Regions from separate parts of the Bradyrhizobium barranii subsp. barranii genome, predicted to be linked through region 1. Evidence: riboswitches for the same ligand, from Rfam matches in the RefSeq annotation. Region 1 holds a riboswitch; the other holds the start of a gene.
What was found. Region 1 has a riboswitch for cobalamin ahead of J4G43_RS28765 (hypothetical protein). Riboswitches for the same ligand answer to the same signal wherever they lie in the genome.
Positions count from the first base shown of each region.

Region 1 (7,710 bases):
GGCGCTGGTCGGCCGGTCCATCGTGAACTTGTGCACGGCCGCCGCGCCGCTCTTCTCCTGCCACAGCCGCGCTTCGGCGCGGCGGCGGAGTAGGGCGCTGCTCGGCCAGTCCGGATTGGCGGCGAGGAAGGCGGCGTAGCGCTTGAAGGGTGCCGTGCTCTCGGAATGGCGCAGCAGGAACCAGTCGGCGAGCTTCTGTCCGGCCGGATCGGCAATGCGGTCGCGCGCGGCGCTCGCATCGTCGGTCTTGCCCTTGCGCGCGAGATCGATGGCGTCCTTCAGCGCGGCGAGGTCGCCGGTGAGCGGCGGCGGCGCCGGCTTGTCCAAGGGCTCGTCGTCCTTCTTGGGCTTGCGCTTGGCGTCGGCATGCTTGCCGTGGCGCGACTTCGCGGCAGCGTGACGCTGCTTGCCGCCGGCTTTCGTCTCATGCGTTTTCTTTGACGCCGACGATTTGTGACTGCTCTTCGCTGCCAACTCGGCAGGAAGAAGGGCCAATGCGGCCACGGCAACGACACACGCGAGCGAGCGTAGGCACTGGTTCATTCGATGGTCCCCCTGCGAAACCACTACAAACCAAGGTCCGCGACGACATGCGGCTTGAGAATCAAAGACGACACCCAAAACGATGCCACGACATCGTTTCGCAGTCCTCACGCTCCTTCAACAATGCGGCAAAATACCGATGGGAACTCGGGAACTTCCGAAATGGCGGAAAGGTAATGCCTTCAACCTTTGTTAACGAATGGGGCTCGCGCGACGGTTGCGCGCGGTCAGGGGCGTCGCGAGGGCCAGATTGCGCGTGTTCCCGCCGCCAAAACCGGTGTATTGAGTTCCCAACCGGTCCTTTCAGCTCTTACCCCCACCGCTCATGCCACTTTTCAACCAGTCGATCAGGCGCAAGATCGTCGGGATAGCCCTCGGATTGATCGTCCTGATGCTGGTCACCGCGATTCTTTCGATGGTGATGTCGAGCCAGGTCGGCGTCCTGCTCGACGAGCTGACCGATCGCTACATTCCGGCCTACGGCCATCTGGCGCGCGCCAACATCCGCTCGCTGGAGCGCTCGGTGGCGCTGCGGCGGATGGTCATGATGAAGATGCAGGCACCCTCGGAGGAGGAGGCCTATGCGGCGCGCCTGCGCGAATTCGAGGAGGCCGATCGGAAGATCGACGAGGAAGCCGAGGCCGCGCGCACGCACATCAACGCGATCATCGACGACAAGAGGACGCCTTCCGACAATGCCGGGCTGGCGCGGATCGAGACCCGCATCGAAACCACTCTCACCGAGCTGCGTCACGACATGAATGAGGACCACGCAAAACTCCTCAAGCAGGTCGAAGGCAAGCAGATGACGGAGGCGCGCGGGACCCTGGAGCATCTCGACACCATACGCGACCAGTTCAACCAGAAGATCGACGCGATCCGCGCCGACATGCTGAAGCAGGTCTTCGCCAGTACGGCGACAGTGATCGGTCGCCAGCGCCAGGCGATGATCATTTCGGGCATCGTCACCATCCTCGCGGCGGTGGTCGGATTTGCTTTCGCGCTCCTCGTCTCCAGTGGCATCACGCGACCGGTGCGGCTGTTGCTCGCCGGCACCCGCGAGGTCGAGGCGGGGCGCTTCGACAAGACCATCACGGTCTCGACCCAGGACGAGATCGGCGAGCTCGCCGCCGCTTTCAATCGCATGATCGAGCAGTTGCGGCACAACGAGCGCATCCGCGAGACCTTTGGCCGCTATATCGATCCCAAGGTGGCGCAGGGGCTGATCGACCGGCCCGAGGTTGCCATCGACGGCCAGCGCCGGGTGATGACCATCATGTTCTCCGACATGAGCGGCTTCACCTCGATGAGCGAGGGCATGACCCCGCGTGGCCTCGTCAAGGTGATGAACCACTATTTCACGGTGATGTCCGCGCCGATCCGGGGCCATCGCGGCGTCATCGACAAATATATCGGCGATGCCATCATGGCCTATTGGGGCCCTCCCTTCATTGAGGAGGACGAGCCGGCGCTGTTCGCCTGCTACGCCGCCATCGACATGGCCGATGAGGTGCCGGCGTTGCAGAAGCAATTGCCTGACCTGCTCGGTATCCGCGCCATGCCAGGCCCTTGCGATCTGCGCATCGGGATTGCCACCGGCGAGGTCCTGACCGGCAGCATCGGCTCCGAGCTGATGATGAGCTTCACCGTGATGGGCGATGCCGTGAACCTCGCTTCGCGGCTCGAACTGGTCAACAAGATCTACGGCACGCGGATCCTGATCGCGCAGGCGACGGCGGACGCGATCGGCTCGAACCTCGAGCTGCGCGAGATCGATCGTCTGGCGGTGGCCGGCCAAAGCGCATCGCAGGCCATTTTCGAGGTGATGAGCAAGGCGCACGGGCTCAGCGTCCCGCAGGAGAGCTTGCGCGCGCGCTACGCCGAAGGCCTCGCCGCCTACCGCGCGCAGCGCTTCGACGAGGCTCGCGCCGCGTTCAATGCAGCGCTCGAAGCGGTGCCCGGCGACGGCCCCTCGCGCACGCTGCTCGGCCGCATCGCGCAGTTCGAGGCCAATCCGCCGGACGCAGCTTGGGATGGTGCCTGGCGGCTGGAGCAGAAATAGCCGTTCTTGCTGGGCTTGCACCGCCCTTGCTGGAAAAAACGTTTCTACTCGATAACGATGTTCGCCGTGACCTATTTCTCAGGCTTAGGTTTGACGTCCCTTGTGGCGTTTGATGGGGACACGCCGATGACAGAACTTCATGACAGGCTGGAACGGTTCGAGACGCTCACCGCCGAATGCGAGCTGATTGCCAAGCTCGCCACCGACAGCACCAAGCGCGAGTTCTATCTGAGACTCTCGGAGCAGTATCGTCAGCTGGCGGTGGATATGCGGAAGGCGATCGCGACCAAGGCCGCGGCCTGACGCCGCCTGCAATCCGTTCTTAATGTTTGGCGCGCCTCCTTTGAGGATGCGAGCGTCGCGATCATGATTGCTCGCATTGGGAATGCCGAGGTCCGTTGCGGTGCAGCGCATCTCGCTGACGTCGCTTTGCCGCTCCTCACCAGGGCAATCCCATGCGCCTTCTCGCAGTCCTCATCTTCGCGCTCATGACGGCCGCCTGCAATCAGGAGCAGGACATCACCGGCTCGACCCCGGTCTGTGCGATGCGGAACTACAGCTCCTACAATCCCCGCGACATGAACCAGTGCGTTGCCGCCTGCAAGGCGTGCGACCACGGCAACACCGTCACCTGCACCACGTCATGCACCCTCAAGGGTGCCCACTGAGCGGCGGCGCTGGCTGGAGCTAGCGCTGAGGGTGCTCGGGCACCGGAACGATTCACATGGGTTAGTCATTGAAGGGGCAGGCAGGACGCGGAGTCCTATGGAATGGGTATGCTCGATCCCGGTCGGTTCCTGGTGTCGTGCTCGCATTGCGATGCATGGCCGATGGCGGCCAACGTCAAACGTTCGAGCTGGTCGGCGTCGCCGCACGAGGTCCGCTTCGTATGCCCGCGCTGTCGCCGCGAGGAGACAGCCATCATCTCGGCCTCCGGTGAGCTGACCCCGATCCGGCGCATCGACGCCCCGCTGCGCGATGTCACCGCGGCTTGGGCTCAGGCCCAGCGGCCAAGAGGGCGGGCGTAACCCGCCCGTCACAGGACCAAGAGATCGGGCGCAGTCAGCTCTGCGCAACACCTTGCGCGGTCCGTTTTTGGAACCCGGCCTACGCCGACGCGTTTCCGCTCCGACATCAACGCACCGAGGCCCTGCGAAATGATCAGCGAGTATTTCGACACCCGCACCCGGATCAACATGAAGCTGGCGCTGGATCGGGTCTGCCGCAATCGCCCGGTCGGAGAGGACCATTGCTTTCGCAGGTCCGTTGCCGAGAACATCATCCGCTGCGCGCTCACGGGCCGCACCGGCATCGGCCAGCTCGTCGATGCCGGCGAGCGGGCGGTGATCAGGACGCGTTCGGAGCGGGAGCCGGCCTGATTGCGCCGGCTCAATCTCCGGTGCGGTGCTTTGCCCGTCATGCAACCGGCCGATTGACTCTCCGCTTGCCCGCCCCGTAGATTGGCCGGTGACGGTTCTCCTCACGGAGATCAAAAGGGAACGTGGTGCGAGGTTTTCCCGATACCGGGATATTCTCAACGCCACGGCTGCCCCCGCAACTGTAAGCGGTGAATCTTTCGTCATATGCCACTGGGAATCTCGGTCCTGGGAAGGCGACGTAAGGTAACGACCCGCGAGCCAGGAGACCTGCCGTCAGCCGTGGTCACACGCGAAGATGTCGGTCGGGGAGTACAGACATTAGCTTCACCGAAGCAATCGAACGCTCCGCCGTGAAACCTCGTTCGCTGTGACGTGCCACTGACGTCATACCGAGGTTACAAGAGTGTCCCGTATTGTCTTTGCCGCCAGGCGCTTCCGCGCCGGCGTTGTCGCGTTCGTTTCCCTGTATTCGCTCGATCTGACCATGGCCCAGGCCCAGCAGTCGGCATCGCCCGATCTGCTGCCGCCGGTCGAGGTCGCGCCGACCGAGCGTGCGGCCAAGCCGCAAGTCGTGCGGCTTGCGCCGGACAAGCCCGAGCGGCAGCGCGTCGCTCGGCTGCCGAAACCCGGGCTGGTGCCGGCCTCGCCCCCGGTTGCCGGGGTATCCGCGGCCAACCTGTTTCCGACGGTCGTCGTCAGTCCGACGGGCGTTGTCACTCCGACCAATCTGGTTGCGAGCTCGGTGACGGTTCTGACCGCCAGAGACATGGAGCGCGATCAGCGCCGGACCGCATCCGATGCGCTGAGCGCGGTTCCTGGCCTCAACCTCGTGCAGCCGGCGGCCCCGGCGGACAGACGTCGATCTTCATGCGCGGAACGAATTCCAACCACACCAAGGTCCTGATCGACGGCATCGACGTCAGCGATCCCAGCAACCCGAACCGTTCGTTTGATTTCGGCCAGTTGCTCACCTCCGACATTCAGCAGATCGAAGTCCTGCGCGGTCCGCAGGGCGGTCTCTACGGCGCAGACGCGCTGGGGGGCGTGATCTCCATCGTGACGAAGAAGGGTGACGGTCCCGCCCGCGCGACCGGCTCGGTCGAGGGAGGCTCGTTCGGAACGTTCAACCAGACCGCAGGTCTGAGCGGTTCACAGGACCACTTCAACTATGCCTTCAACGTCGCGCATTTCCACGCGAACGACGTGCCGGTGACACCGGTCGAATTGCTGCCGCCGGGGCAGAAGGCGATCGGCAACTATTACGACAACATGACCTATTCGACGAAGCTTGGCGCCGAATTGAGCGAAAACCTGACGCTCAACGGCGTGGCGCGGTACACCGACGCCACCCTGCGCTTTACCGGAGACACCTTCGATCCCGTCACATCCGCGAGCTTTCCCGCGGCCGCGCAAAGCACGCAGACGGTGCACCAGCTCTTCACGCGCGGGGAGGCGGTCTGGTCCGCTCTCGACGACCGGATGAAAAGCTATTTCGGCGTCAACTACACCAATCACTGGAACTACAACATCTCGCCCGGCGACGTGATGCCCACGATCACGACCGGCGATCGCGTCAAGTATGATTGGCACACCACGACCCAGCTCGCGCCCAACAACAATGTCATCATTGGCGCGGAACATGAGACCGAAACACTGCAAACGGCGACGGTCTCGGCGCAAAACGTCAACAAGGCCGGATATATGGAGCTGCAGTCCCAGTTCCGGGATCGCATCTTCTTCACGGCCAACGTCCGGCAGGACGACAACGAGCGGTTTGGAGAGCATCCGACCTTTCGTCTGGCGTCTGCCGTGATCGTGCCTGGTCACGGATACGAAGTTCAAGGGAAGCTACGGCACGGGGTTCAAGGCGCCAACGCTCAACCAGCTTTACGTCAGCTTTCCCGCGTTCTTCTTCTTTGCAAATCCCAACCTCAAGCCCGAGGAAAGCGTCGGATACGACGCCGGCTTCGAGCAACCCTTGTTTGGCGATCGCGTTCGCTTCGGGTCGACCTACTTCCGCAACAACATCACGGACCTGATCCAGAGCACGTTCGATCCCCTGACATTCACGAGCACCAACACCAATATCGGCAAGGCGATCACGGAGGGCACGGAGAGCTTCGTCGCGGCTGCGATCACCGACCGGCTTCGCGTTCGTGCCGACTACACTTTTACCCGCGCGGTCGATGCGACGGCAGGACTGGAGCTCCTGAGGCGTCCGAAGGAGAAGTGGAGCGCAAATGTCATCTGGAATCCAGAGCTGGCCCCGGTTGTTTGGACAGCGCCCCGCTGGATTTAAGTGGATTCCTGCCGGGTTATGCTGAACGCGGGGCTTTACGGTTTTGTCGTTGCGTCGGGAGGGCGTAGCCCGACCAGAGCGACGACAAAACCGTCGGCGACGGTCATGCGGCCATCACCATAGCTTGCGTGCCGAAGTAAGCCTCGTCGGGCGTGCGCCCGTCAAGGCTCGAGTGAGGGCGTCCCTGATTGTAGAAGGCCAGATACTTGGCAATTGACGCTCGCGCCTCGGACACGCTGTCGTAGGCGCGGAGATATACTTCTTCGTATTTGACCGTGCGCCAGAGCCGCTCGACAAACACGTTGTCGCGCCAGGCGCCCTTGCCGTCCATGCTGATGGCGATCTTCGCGTCCAGCAGCACATCGGTGAACTCGAGGCTGGTGAACTGGCTGCCCTGATCCGTGTTGAAAATCTCGGGCCTGCCGTGCTTCGCCAACGCCTCCTGGACCGCTTCGACGCAGAAGGCCGCCTCCATTGTGATCGAGACGCGATGGGCCAGGACCCGTCGGCTGAACACATCGACGACCGCCGCGAGATAGACGAAGCCACGCCGCATCGGAATGTAGGTGATGTCCATTGCCCACGCATGGTCGGGCCGCTCGATCTTCAATCCGCGCAACAGGTACGGGTAGATCTTGTGACCCGGAGCCGGCTTGCTCGTGTTCGGGCGACGATAGACCGCCTCGATCCCCATGCGCTTCATCAGCGTCGCGATGTGGCGGCGACCGGCGTATACGCCCTCCCGCCGCAGCAACGATCGCAGCATACGCGCTCCCGCGAAGGGATAATCGAGATGCAGCTCATCGAGCCGACGCATCAAGGCAAGGTCCTCGGCCGAAACTGGCCGAGGTTCATAGTAGACCGTGCTGCGAGCCAGCTTCAGGACCTTCGCCTGGCGCACGATAGAAAGATCATGATCGCGGTCGATCATCGCTTTGCGCTCAGCAGGCCCGCCTTGGTGAGCGCGCCGGACAAAAAATCGTTTTCCAACGCCAGCTCGCCGATCTTGGCATGTAACGCCTTCAAATCGACCGGCGTCTCGGCCGATGTCTTGTCATGCCCAAACACGCCGGCGGCGCCTTCCAGGAGCTGGTTTTTCCAGATCGTGATCTGGTTCGGATGAACATCAAACAGTTGCGCCAGCTCCGCCAGTGTCTTGTCGCCTTTGACCGCAGCCAAAGCAACCTTCGCCTTGAATGCCGGAGAATGCGTCCGGCGGCTCTTCTTCGTCATCTTCGCTCCTGATTCGCAGCAAGAATCCTCGCCGCTGTCAGGCAGAAAATCCACTCAAGCTACTGTCCGAATTTGCGGGGCCAGCTCTTCCGATCGATCCGCTGACACTTTCCGCAACCGTGTTGCACGTCGGGAGTTTCGTCGATGGTAACCGCGACTTCAGCATTCTGCGTCTGCTGGCTCCGGCCTACACT
Region 1 is NZ_CP086136.1:5,948,836-5,956,545, reverse strand. Features, by position in the region: gene J4G43_RS28795 (lytic transglycosylase domain-containing protein) at 1-543, opposite strand, end outside; gene J4G43_RS28790 (adenylate/guanylate cyclase domain-containing protein) at 869-2,605, shown strand; gene J4G43_RS28785 (hypothetical protein) at 2,732-2,908, shown strand; gene J4G43_RS28780 (hypothetical protein) at 3,061-3,273, shown strand; gene J4G43_RS28775 (hypothetical protein) at 3,376-3,633, shown strand; gene J4G43_RS28770 (hypothetical protein) at 3,763-3,984, shown strand; cobalamin riboswitch at 4,060-4,273, shown strand; gene J4G43_RS28765 (hypothetical protein) at 4,388-4,888, shown strand; partial or broken gene J4G43_RS55145 (hypothetical protein) at 4,852-4,971, shown strand; gene J4G43_RS28755 (TonB-dependent receptor plug domain-containing protein) at 5,804-6,283, shown strand; one part of gene J4G43_RS28750 (IS3-like element ISRj2 family transposase) at 6,387-7,264, opposite strand; one part of gene J4G43_RS28750 (IS3-like element ISRj2 family transposase) at 7,264-7,516, opposite strand; gene J4G43_RS28745 (TonB-dependent receptor) at 7,636-7,710, shown strand, end outside.

Region 2 (7,710 bases), 2.0 Mb from region 1:
GCGTGAGCAGGGCGGCGAGGTTCGGTGTCAGTCCGAACCGGCTGGAAATCTTGTAGACCAAGGCACCCGCCAGGCCGACCATCAGTCCCGCGACGGGGATTGCCCAGGTCGCGCGCGCGATGGCGCCGTCAGCCGCGGACTTCGACGATGCGACGGGGAGGATCATCACGAACGATGCCGCCATCCTGAGATCGGCAACGACGTCTCGCAAAAGTTCGGCGCGCGGCATCATTTCAGTTTCATCGGCAGGCCGGCCACGACGAACTCGACTTCGTCGGAAACCGCCGCGATGACCTGGTTCATGATTCCGGCGGCGTCGCGATAGCTGCGCGCCAGCGCGTTGTCGGGCACGATACCGAGCCCGACCTCGTTGGTGACGAAAATGACGGGGCTCTTCTGGCCGCCCATGAAAGCGGCGAGCTTCATGAGTTCGTGTTCCCAGTCACGCCCCGCATGCATGATGTTGGAGAGCCACAAGGTCAGGCAATCCACCAGCCTTGGGCCGGCGCCATCGGTCTCGATCAGAGCTTGCAGGAGATCGAGTGGTACCTCTCGCTCGATCCAGTCGACGGCCGCGCGCTTGGCTCGATGCTTGGCGATGCGCACCTCCATTTCGGCATCGAGCGCCTCGGCCGTCGCGATGTAGATGGGCTGGCCCGGAAAGCTGCGCGCGCGCTTTTCCGCGTGGGCGCTCTTGCCCGATCGTGCTCCGCCGGTGATCAAGATGACGGCCATAAAGGTCTCCTGTGGGCCTGACTAATCACCAATCGCGGCCAAAGACAAAGCCGAAATCAGGCGGCCGGGGGCTTGCGCTCCGCCTTCGCTTTGCGCAACAGGGGCGTGACAGGAGGTGGACGTGGGTTTTGCGGGGGCGATGGCGATGGCGGTGGCGATGGCGGTGGATGCCCTGCTGGGCTGGCCGTCGTGGCTGTTCGCGCGGATCGGCCATCCCGTGACCTGGCTGGGCCGGCTGATCTCTGCCATCGACGCCGCCTGGAATCGCGATTCCGATCCGCCGGCATTTCGCCGTGCTGCGGGCGTGGCTGGAGCACTTCTGGTGATTGCGATCTCGGTCGCAATCGGCTGGGTACTTCAGTCCTTGCTCCCCTGGGGATGGATAGAGATCATACTCGCGGGTGTGCTGGCCTGGCCGCTGGTTGCGTTGCGCTCGCTCCATGATCATGTCGCTGCCGTCGCGAAGCCGTTGCAGGCCGGCGACATCGCTGCTGCGCGTGAAGCGGTGTCGCGCATCGTCGGACGCGATCCCGCGACCCTCGACGAAGCCGGCATCGCGCGCGCGGCGATCGAGAGCCTCGCCGAGAACGCCTCCGACGGCATCGTGGCGCCGGTGTTCTGGGGCGCGCTGTTCGGACTGCCGGGCATTTTGGGCTACAAGGCGATCAACACGCTGGACTCCATGATCGGTCATCGCAGCGAACGCCACGAAGCTTTTGGCTGGGCCGCGGCACGCATCGACGATGTCGCAAACTTCATTCCGGCGCGCCTGACCGGCTTTCTGTTCGTGCTGCTGGCAGCGCGGCGATCGGAGGCGCTGTCGTGCATGGTGCGCGATGCCCGCCGTCACCGCTCGCCCAATGCCGGCTGGCCGGAGGCGGCGATGGCGAGTGCGCTTGGCGTGCGGCTGAGCGGCCCCCGCATCTATCACGGCAGCGCGACCGATGAGCCCTGGCTCAACGAAGGCGCGCGCGATCCGCTTGCCGCGGACATCAGCCGGGGATTGACGATCTACCGCCGCGCCATGCTGCTGCTCGCCGGCCTCCTTGCGGTCCTGGCCTTCGCGTGAAAGAACGGGATATGCGCGAGCACGGTGGAAATCTCGATCTGGCCCAGCAGCGTTTTGGCGGGCGCGCGGAAGACTGGATCGACCTGTCGACCGGGATCAACCGCCTGCCTTATCCCGTGGGTGAGGTGAGCCCGCGCGCATGGAACGCGCTGCCGTCGCGCGCCGAGATCGAGAGCCTGCATCAGGCGGCGCAGCACGCTTACGGCACAAGCGCGCCGATCGTCGCGATGGGCGGTGCCCAGGCCGCCATTCAATTGCTGCCGCAACTCGCGCCAGCCGGCCGCGCGCGCATCCTTGCGCCGACCTACAATGAATATGCCGGGGTCTTGTCGATTGCGGGTTGGGATGTCCAGGAGGTCGGCGAGGTCGGCACGCTGGCGGGCGCGGATCTCGCCGTCGTCGTCAATCCCAACAATCCCGATGGCCGGCGTTTTGCGCCAAAGGATTTGCTGGCGCTGCTGCCGCGCGTCGGCCGTCTCGTCATCGACGAGAGTTTTGCCGATGCTGCCCCGCAGCTGTCGCTCGCATCCGAGGCGGATCGGCCTGGACTGCTGGTCCTGCGCTCCTTCGGCAAGTTCTATGGTCTTGCCGGCCTGAGGCTTGGGTTTGCGCTCGGCCATGCGGTCGACATCGCGAAGCTCGCGGCGATGTCGGGTCCATGGCCGGTCTCGGGAGCGGCGATCGCGATCGGCTGCCGCGCATTGCGTGACGACGCCTGGGCCGAGGCCACATCAGCGCGTCTTGCCCGGGACTGTGTTCGCCTCGACGGGATGGCGCAAGCACAGGGCTGGCGGCTCGTCGGCGGTGCATCTTTGTTTCGCCTCTATGAGACACCCGATGCACTCGCCGCCCAGGAGAGGCTGGCACACGGCCAAATCTGGTCGCGCGTATTCGCGAAACAGCCGGCATGGCTGCGCCTCGGGCTTCCGGGCCGCGAAGCCGAATGGACGCGCCTTGCTGAGGCGCTAGCGCGCTAGCGCGAGCAGGCCGCCGACGTCGAGGTGCTGTTCGATGTGATCGGCGAGGGCATCGAGCGCGCTCTCAACCCTCGCATGATAAGGCTCGTCGCCTGCCGGAATGTCGAGCTTTGCGAGATACGCCTTGCGGAAATCATCCGACGTGAACAGGCCGTGCAGATAGCTGCCTTGCACGCGGCCATCGCGCGAGATCGCGCCTTCGGGCTCGCCGTTCAGTTTCGCAAACGGGCGCGCGCGATCCGGTCCGTCGGTGTGGCCGATGTGGATTTCGTAGGCGTCGATAGGCTGGTCCGTGGCGGCATGGACAGCCGCGACGCGCGTCAGCGTCTTCTGCGGGCTCATCATTGTCGCGACGTCCAGAAGTCCGAGGCCCGGCGTGTCGCCGGCGGGACCTTCGATGCCGTCAGGGTCGGCGACGCTGCGTCCGAGCATCTGATAACCGCCGCAGAGGCCAAGCACATGGCCGCCGCGGCGACGATGCGCCAGGAGATCGATGTCCCAGCCCTGCGCGCGCAGAAAGGCGAGATCGCCGCGGGTGGATTTCGAGCCGGGGATGATGACGAGCCTGATATCGCCGGGGATAGCTTCGCCCGGCCGCACCATGACGAGATCGACGCCAGGCTCGAGCTTCAACGGATCGAGATCATCGAAATTGGCGATCCGCGACAGCGCGAGGCAGGCGATCTTGCATTGGCCCGGCTTGCGCGCATCACTCAGGCCCAGCGCGTCCTCGGCCGGCAGCTCGCCGGCGCGCGCGAACCAGGGCAGCACGCCAAGGCCGCGCCACGCGGTCTTCTGCTCGATCAGCTTGTAGCCGTCGTCGAACAGCGAGGGGTCGCCGCGGAACTTGTTGATGACGAAACCCTGGATCATCGCGGCATCGTCGGGGTCGATCACCGTCTTGATGCCGACGAGCTGGGCGATGACGCCGCCGCGGTCGATGTCGCCGACTAGCACGACGGGCACGTCGGCTTTGCGTGCAAAGCCCATATTGGCGATGTCGGCCTTGCGCAGGTTGACCTCGGCCGGGCTGCCGGCGCCTTCGACCAGCACCAGATCGGCGCGCGCCTTCAGCCGCTCGAAACTCTCCAGCACCGCGCCCATCAACGACGGCTTCATCGCCGCATATTCACGCGCCCGCGCGGTCGCGATGCGCTTTCCCTGCACGATCACCTGCGCGCCGACGTCGGTCTCGGGCTTCAGCAGCACCGGGTTCATGTCGGTGTGCGGCTCGACGCCGGCGGCCAGCGCCTGCAGCGCCTGGGCGCGACCGATCTCGCCGCCGTCGACGGTCACGGCCGCGTTGTTCGACATGTTCTGCGGCTTGAAGGGCAGCACGCGCACGCCGCGCCGCGTGAAGGCGCGGGCGAGGCCGGCGACGACGAGCGACTTGCCTACGTCCGAGCCGGCTCCCTGAATCATTAAAGCCCGCGCCATGGCGTCGTCAGAACTCGACGCCGGCTTGCGCCTTGATGCCGGAGCGGAAGGGGTGCTTGACCAGCGTCATCTCGGTGACGAGGTCGGCGATCTCGATCAGCTCGTCCTTGGCGTTGCGCCCGGTGAGCACGACATGCGTCATCGGCGGCTTGTGCGTTTTCAGGAAGTCGACGACCTCGGCGATGTCGAGATAGTCGTAGCGCAGCGCGATGTTGATCTCGTCGAGCACGACCATGCGCAGACTGGAGTCTGATATCAGCTCCTTGGCCTTCGCCCAGCCGGCCTGTGCTGCGGCGATGTCGCGGGCGCGGTCCTGCGTCTCCCAGGTGAAACCTTCGCCCATCGCATGGAACTGGCAGAGCTCGCCGAAATGGCCGGTGAGCAGGCGCCGCTCGCCGGTGTCCCAGGCGCCCTTGATGAACTGCACGACCGCGCAAGGGAAGCCATGGGCGACACAGCGGACGATCATGCCGAAAGCGGAGGAGGACTTGCCCTTGCCGGCGCCGGTGTGGACGATGATGAGGCCCTTCTCGCCGCTCTTGGTCGCCATGATCTTGTCGCGGGCGACCTTGATTTTCGCCATTTTCGCGGCGTGGCGGGCGTCGGTTTCCTCGGCCGTTTGGGTATCCGGTTCAGGCGTCATCTGACAGGGTCCTTCGGCTTGACAAGAGGCGGCCGGGGGCAAATGGTGGCCCGGCGTTGGTTCCTGTCCTATGACAGGCGAAGAGGGAATGCGATAGGGTCCGAATCGACAAGATTCGGCTCCAAACTGCAGCCGCCCCCGCGACCGTGACCGGAGAGATGCCCGAAGCCACTGATCCCCCGGGGGATCGGGAAGGCGGGGATCGAAGGGCCAAAAGCCCTGCTCCGCAAGCCGGGAGACCTGCCAGCGCGGACGAGTTTTGGACCGGCGGACGGGGTGTTCCGCGACGGGGAAACGGACCTTCGGGGGAATGGTCCGTGTGCCTCTTCGCCTCCCGCTGTTTATCCTGGAAGAGGCGATGACCGTCACACTTCACGTCTGTATTACCTGCCGTGCCGGCCAGACGCTCGACGAGGGTGAGACGACGCCCGGCAAGCGCCTGCATGGTGCGATCCTCGACGCCGGCGTGCCCGAGGGCGTCAATGTGGTTCCCGTTGAATGCCTGTCGGCATGCAGCCAGGGTTGCTCGGTTGCGCTCAGCGCGCCCGGCCGCTGGTCCTATGTCTATGGCCGTCTGTCAGAGGCCCATGCGAGGGACGTGGTCGCGGGTGCTGCGGCCTATGCCGCCGCGCCCGATGGCCTCGTGCCCTGGCGCAGCCGTCCCGAAATCTTCCGCAAGCAGTCGCTTGCCCGCATTCCCCCCATTGCCGTGTTGCCGGAGGCCGCCGAATGAACTCGCTCGCAAAAGTCCCTGTGACGGTGGTCACGGGTTTTCTCGGCTCCGGCAAGACGACGCTGATCCAGTATCTCCTCGCAAACCCTGACGGCAAGAAGCTCGCCGTGCTGGTCAACGAGTTCGGCAGCGAGGGTGTCGACGGCGAGATCCTGAAATCCTGTGCCGATGCGAATTGCCCGGAGGAGAACATTGTCGAACTCGCCAATGGCTGCATCTGCTGCACCGTTGCGGACGATTTCATTCCGACCATGGAAAAGCTTTTGGCGCGGCCGGTGCGGCCCGATCACATCCTGATCGAGACTTCTGGCCTGTCGCTGCCGAAGCCGCTGTTGAAGGCGTTCGACTGGCCGGAGATCCGTTCGCGCATCACGGTCGATGGCGTGATTGCGCTGGCCGATGCCGAGGCTGTCGCCGCGGGCCGTTTTGCGCCGGACCCGGCTGCGGTGGAAGCGCAGCGCGCGGCGGATGGAAATCTCGATCACGAGACGCCGCTGTCGGAAGTGTTCGAGGACCAGATCGCCTGCGCCGACATCGTGTTGCTGACCAAGGCCGATCTTGCGGGGGCCGCAGGGATCGAAGCCGCCAAGGCCGCCATCACCGCCGAGATGTCGCGCCGCGTGCCGATGCTATCCGTCACCGATGGCGCGATCGATGCGCGCGTCATCCTCGGCCTAGGCGCCGCCGCAGAGAACGATCTCGCCGCGCGCCCCTCGCATCACGACGGCGAGGAGGATCACGAGCACGACGATTTCGCCTCCGTCGTGATCGATCTTCCTGAAATCAGCGACATCGACGCACTGGTCGCGTCGGTGCAGCGTCTTTCGCGCGAGCAGAACGTGCTGCGCGTCAAAGGCTATATCGCGGTCGCGGGCAAGCCGATGCGCCTTCTGCTGCAAGCGGTCGGCGAGCGCGTGCGCCACCAGTTCGACAAGCCCTGGGGCGCAGCTCTCAGGCAGTCGAAGCTCGTTGTGATCGGCGAGCACGGCGATATCGACGAGGCCGCGATCAAGGTCGGACTTGGGCTTTCAGGATCTGGTATCTGATGCACGTCGTCTTCCGCGAGAGCCGCGGTCTCGAGGAGACCGCGACGCCAAGGGACATCGGCCAGGACCCGGCCGATCTCGTGGTGCTCTCGTACTCGGATTCCGACCTTGCCGCGTTCGCGGCCGGCTGGCGGCGCGGCCGCAACAGCCTGCCGTCGCTGCGGCTCGCCAATCTCGCGGAGCTGCGGCATCCGTTGTCGGTCGACACCTATATCGAGCGCACGCTGTCGCAGGCGCGCGGCATCCTGGTGCGCCTGATCGGCGGTGAATCCTATTGGCCGTACGGGCTCGCGGCCCTGCAGCAGCTGGCGAAGGACCGCAATATCGTGCTGGCCGTGCTGCCGGCCGACGGCCGCGACGACACGCGGCTCGATGCCTACTCGACCCTGCCGGTTTCGACGCTGCGCCGGCTCAAGGTGCTCTGTGACACCGGCGGTCCTGTTGCAGCCCAGGCCGCGATCGCGCAGCTCGCGTTGGCCTCGGGCCTTTACGCAGGCCCGGTCGTCGGCGAGATGAACCTGCCTGAGATGGGCTTTTACGATCCCGCGCGTGGTGTCATTGCTGCGCCGATGGCAGGCGAGGGAAAGCCGCTCGCGCTCGTGACCTTCTATCGTTCCTATCTCACCGCCGCGGATACCGGGCCGGTCGACGCCCTGATCGCGGCGCTGCGCGAGCGCGGCTTTGACGCGTATGGCGTGTTCGTCACCTCGCTGAAGGCTCCGGGCGTTGCGGATTGGCTGCGGACGTATTTCGCGACGAATCCTCCCGCCGCGATCGTCAACGCGACGGCGTTCTCGGCGATGGGCGACGACGGCACGACACCGTTCGATGCTGCATCGTGTCCCGTCTTCCAGGTCGCGCTCTCATCGGCACGGCGCGAGGACTGGGCGGAGTCGCTGCGCGGCCTGTCGCCCGGCGATCTCGCGATGCATGTGGTGCTGCCGGAGGTCGACGGCCGCCTGTTCGCGGGCGTGGTGAGTTTCAAATCGGCCGCGGAGCGTGATCCCGATCTGCAATTTTCGCATCTGGCGCACCGGCCCGATGAGGAGCGCGTCAAGGCCGTCGCCGCG
Region 2 is NZ_CP086136.1:3,971,923-3,979,632, forward strand. Features, by position in the region: gene cobS (adenosylcobinamide-GDP ribazoletransferase) at 1-232, opposite strand, end outside; gene cobU (bifunctional adenosylcobinamide kinase/adenosylcobinamide-phosphate guanylyltransferase) at 229-735, opposite strand; gene cbiB (adenosylcobinamide-phosphate synthase CbiB) at 857-1,804, shown strand; gene cobD (threonine-phosphate decarboxylase CobD) at 1,816-2,781, shown strand; gene J4G43_RS18755 (cobyric acid synthase) at 2,770-4,218, opposite strand; gene cobO (cob(I)yrinic acid a,c-diamide adenosyltransferase) at 4,226-4,861, opposite strand; cobalamin riboswitch at 4,902-5,123, shown strand; gene J4G43_RS18765 (DUF1636 family protein) at 5,220-5,594, shown strand; gene cobW (cobalamin biosynthesis protein CobW) at 5,591-6,640, shown strand; gene cobN (cobaltochelatase subunit CobN) at 6,640-7,710, shown strand, end outside.
Region 2: another riboswitch for cobalamin. It lies ahead of J4G43_RS18765 (DUF1636 family protein); the one in region 1 lies ahead of J4G43_RS28765 (hypothetical protein).